Regions from separate parts of the Rhizobium quercicola genome, predicted to be linked through region 2. Evidence: riboswitches for the same ligand, from Rfam matches in the RefSeq annotation. Region 2 holds a riboswitch; the other holds the start of a gene.

Region 1 (2,386 bases), on a different contig from region 2:
GTGTCGGCACGGCCGTCGAGGTTGAAATAGGTGTGCTGGCAGAGATTGGCGATCGTCGGCGTGTCCGTCGTCGCCGTATAGGTGACGCTCAGGCAGCCATGGCCGGACAGCCGGTAGGTCGCATTGATCTCGCAGGTGCCGGGATAGCCGGCGCGGCCCGCGGGATCGACGATCTTGAGCGAAACCGAATCCTCGGTGAGGTCGACGATGGTCCAGAGGCGCTTGGCAATGCCGTCGCTGCCGCCATGCAGATGCGTCACGCCGTTCTCGTTCAGCTCCAGCTGAAAGTCCTCGCCGTCGATCGTGAAGCGGCCGTGCCCGATGCGGTTGGCCGAACGGCCGGGCGTCGCGCCGAAATAGGAGGAGTAGGCCGGGTAATCGTCGAAGGCCTCGAAGCCGAGCACCAGCGGCGGGGCATGCCCCTCGAGCCGCAGGTCCTGAATGACGGCGCCCCAGGAGATGACGTTCGCCGTCAGCCCGCCCCCGCGGATCGTCACGCGGTGCACGGGCTCGCCCGTCTTCAGATGGCCGAAAATCTCCATGGCAGTGTTGCTGGTCAAGATATGGTCCTCGCTCTTGTCCGGTCGCGATGCCCCAGGCACCGCCGACCGCGTCGTCTCCCCGCGTCGATCGCGGAATCTTCCGTACGCGCCTGACGGCGCGCGAAACCTGTCAGCGGCCCCGGCCGATCTCCGCCAGCTCGTAGGGCGTCGTCTGGTAGATATCGTTGATCCAGTTGCCGAACAGCAGATGCGCATGGCTGCGCCAGCGGTTCTGCGGCGGCAGGTCCGGATCGTTGTGGGGGAAATAGTTATACGGCATCTTGATCGGCACGCCGGCATTCACGTCGCGGAAATACTCGTCCGACAGCGACGTCGAATCATATTCCACATGGTTGAACACATAGAGGCGGTTGCCGGCCTTTTCGTGCACGAAGCAGACGCCCATCTCGTCGGATTCCATCAGGATCTCGAGCCCCGGCACCGTCTCGATATCCTCGCGCCGCACCTCGGTCCAGCGGGAGACGGGGATCTGAAAATCGTCGGAGAAGCCGCTGAGATAGACCGAAGACGGATTGAGATTGTGGTGCGTATAGACGCCGAAGGCCTTTTCCCGCAGCGCATGCTTCGGCACGCCATGGAAATGATAGATCGCCGCCATCGCGCCCCAGCAGATATTGAGCGTCGAATGGACATGCGTGTGCGTCCAGTCGAAGATCTGCTGCATCTCCTCCCAGTAGGTCACCTCCTCGAAAGGCAGCGTCTCCACGGGCGCACCGGTGATGATCAGCCCGTCGAAATGCCGCTCACGCACATCCTCGAACGTCTCGTAGAAGGCGAGCAGGTGATCTTCCGACGTGTTCTTCGCCTTGTGGCTGCCGAGCCGGATCAGCGTGAACTCCACCTGCAGCGGCGAGGCGCCGACGAGGCGCGCCATCTGCACCTCGGTCTTGATCTTGTTCGGCATGAGATTGAGAAGCCCGATCTGCAGCGGCCGGATATCCTGGCGGATGGCGGCCGTTTCGGTCATCACCCGCACGCCCTCGGAGACGAGGGTTTCGAAGGCGGGCAGCGTATCGGGTATCTTGATGGGCATCGGCTTCACTCGGAATAACGACACCGGCCGAAATGGAGGGGAGCGGGCGAAACATCGTCCCACGGCCCTTTAGCGACTTGTTTAACGTGGCTGCAAGCCGGCCGGCCAAATCACCACGGCGTCCGTCATAGACCCGATGCCTTCGCGAATCAAGGATGACGCGCAACGGGCCGCCGCGGGGTCGTCAGCCCTCCAGCTCCTCGCGCAGCATTTCCAGTTCCAGCCACTCGCCCTCCATGGTCTCGATGGAGGCGCGCAGTTTTTCGAGCTCGGCGGCAAGGGCTGCGAACCGGGCCGGATTCTTGGTGAAGAGCTTCGGATCGGCCATCTCGGCCTCGCGCTTCGCGATCTCGCCCTGCGCCTTCTCCATTTCCTTCGGCAGGGTCTCCAGCGCAAACTTCTGCTTGAAGGAGAGCTTTCCCTTGGCCGCTTTCCCTGTACCGCCGGCACCGGCTGTCGAAACGGAACCGCTCTGGCGGGCCTTCTCCGCCTTCTCGGCGCGCTTGCGTTCGTCGGCCACGCCCTTGCGCTGCACCATCATGTCGGAATAGCCGCCGGCATATTCGATCCAGCGACCGTCCGGGGCCTCCGGGTCGGCCGGCGCGATGGTGGAGGTCACCGTGCGGTCGAGGAAGTCGCGGTCGTGGCTGACGAGGATGACGGTGCCGGCGAAGCCCGCGACGATCTCCTGCAGGAGATCGAGCGTCTCGATGTCGAGGTCGTTCGTCGGTTCGTCGAGGATGAGAAGGTTCGTCGGGCGCGACAGAATGCGCGCCAGCATCAGCCGGGC
Region 2 (2,386 bases):
TGGCATCGCCGAGATTGTTGGAGATCTTGACGATCTCCAGAGCGTTCTGCAGCGCGAACGCCGCCTCCTTGCCGCCCTTCATCTCGAAGCAGACCAGCGTGGAGCCACCCTTCATCTGCCGCGCGATGATGTCGGCCTGCGGGTGATCCTTCCGGCCGGGATAGATGACGCGGGCGATCTGGTTCTGCTCGGCCAGGAAATCGGCAACCTTCGCCGCATTCTCGCTCTGCTGGCGCACGCGCAGCGGCAGGGTTTCGATGCCCTTCAGCAGCGTCCAGGCATTGAACGGCGACAGGGCCGGGCCCGTGTGGCGGAAGTAGTCGTGCAGATGCTCGTCGATCCAGTCCTTCGACGACAGGATGACGCCGCCGAGGCACCGGCCCTGGCCGTCGATATGCTTGGTGGCGGAATAGACGACGACATGCGCGCCGAGGTCGAGCGGCTTCTGCAGCAGCGGCGTCGCAAAGACGTTGTCCACCACAAGCTTGGCACCCGCCGCATCGGCAAGCTTGGCCACGGCGGCGATATCGACCACTTCCAGCGTCGGGTTGGTCGGGCTTTCGAGGAAGAAGACCTTGGTGTTCGGGCGGATCGCCTTTTCCCAGTTCTCGATGAAGCGGCCATCGACCAGCGTGCATTCGATGCCGTAGGTCGGCGCCAGCGTTTCCACGACCCAGCGGCACGAGCCGAAGAGCGCACGGGCGGCAACGATATGATCGCCGGCCTTCAGCTGGCAGAGAATGGCTGCGGACACGGCTGCCATGCCCGAGGCCGTGGCGCGCGCATCCTCGGCGCCTTCCAGCAGGCACATGCGCTTTTCGAACATGTCGTTGGTCGGGCTGCCGTAGCGGGCATAGATGAAGCCGTCCGTCTCGCCCTTGAAGCGCGCTTCCGCGGCCTCCGAGGTGTCGTAGAGGAAGCCCTGCGTGAGGAAGATCGCCTCGGACGTCTCGCCATGGTTGGAGCGGGTGGTGCCGCCGTGAACGAGCTGTGTCGCCGGGCGCCAGGTGTTGTTTGCCGTGCTCATCGCTTGTCTCCTTCCAGAAACAAAAAAACCGGTCGCGTAAAGCAGACCGGTTCGAGCCCGGTCTTTTTAGCCATTTGTTTAACGTGGCTGCAAGCCGACCGGCCAAATCACCACGGGATAAGTTCCCATACGTCTTCGCCCCGCTTGCGTCAATCGGCCGTATTTGGTTTTGTCGGCCTCGAAAAAAGGATGATGGCATGGCGCGCGAAACGGGCATTCTGGCGGATAGCGCAATCGCTTCGCTGTTCGATGATGGCCGCCTTCTGAGCGAAGGACCGCTGGACGAGGACCAGATCCAGCCGGCGAGCCTCGACCTGCGGCTCGGCGCCCGGGCCTTCCGGGTGCGCGCGAGCTTCATGCCGGGGCCCGGCCATCTCGTCGCCGACAAGCTCGATCGCCTGAAGCTGCACGTGATCGACCTGACCGAGGGCGCCGTGCTCGAAACAGGCTGCGTCTACATCGTCCCCCTGATGGAAAGCCTCGACCTGCCGGCTGCGATGTCGGCCTCGGCCAATCCGAAAAGCTCGACCGGCCGGCTCGATATCTTCACCCGCGTCATCACCGATCGCGCGCAGGAGTTCGACAAGATCCCGGCCGGCTATCGCGGCCCGCTCTATCTCGAAATCAGCCCGCGCACCTTCCCCGTCATCGTGCGGCGCGGCTCGCGCCTGTCGCAGATCCGCTTCCGCGTCGGCCATGCGCTGCTGACGGAGGGCGAGGTTCTCGACCTTCACCGCACGGAGACGCTGGTGGCCAGCGATACGCCGAACGTTTCCGGTGCCGGCATCGCCCTGTCGATCGACCTGAAGGGAACCGGCGCCGACGGGCTGATCGGCTATCGCGGCAAGCACCACACGGCCGTGGTGGATGTGGACCGCAAGGGCGCTCACGGGATCTACGATTTCTGGGAGCCGCTCTACAGCCGCGGCGCCGACGAGCTCATCCTTGATCCCGATGAGTTCTACATCCTCGTCTCGCGCGAGGCCGTGCATGTGCCGCCGCTCTTTGCCGCGGAAATGACGCCGTTCGATCCGCTGGTCGGCGAGTTCCGCGTCCATTATGCCGGTTTCTTCGACCCCGGCTTCGGCCATGCGCAGGCGGGCGGCACGGGCAGCCGCGCCGTGCTTGAAGTGCGCAGCCACGAGGTGCCCTTCATTCTCGAACACGGCCAGATCGTCGGCCGCCTCGTCTACGAACACATGATGGAGCGCCCGAAAGGTCTGTACGGCCTCGGTGTCGGATCGAACTATCAGGCGCAGGGCCTGAAGCTTTCCAAGCACTTTCGTGGCTGAGAGCCGCGTTTCGCATCCGCGTTTTCGCGCTTGAGGATTGACACGCCGCCGCATCTGTTGGATGTCT

Evidence for each region. Region 2 has a riboswitch for S-adenosylmethionine ahead of LRX75_RS05960 (O-succinylhomoserine sulfhydrylase). Riboswitches for the same ligand answer to the same signal wherever they lie in the genome.
Region 1: linked by a shared signal. The riboswitch ahead of metA (homoserine O-acetyltransferase MetA) and the one ahead of LRX75_RS05960 (O-succinylhomoserine sulfhydrylase) in region 2 are both predicted to bind S-adenosylmethionine.

What each region holds. Positions count from the first base shown of each region.
Region 1 is NZ_JAJOZR010000002.1:279,516-281,901, reverse strand. It holds gene LRX75_RS04760 (aldose epimerase family protein) at 1-542, opposite strand, end outside; gene metA (homoserine O-acetyltransferase MetA) at 673-1,596, opposite strand; SAM riboswitch at 1,646-1,723, opposite strand; gene LRX75_RS04750 (ABC-F family ATP-binding cassette domain-containing protein) at 1,781-2,386, opposite strand, start outside.
Region 2 is NZ_JAJOZR010000003.1:168,638-171,023, reverse strand. It holds gene LRX75_RS05960 (O-succinylhomoserine sulfhydrylase) at 1-1,027, opposite strand, end outside; SAM riboswitch at 1,073-1,151, opposite strand; gene LRX75_RS05955 (2'-deoxycytidine 5'-triphosphate deaminase) at 1,225-2,319, shown strand.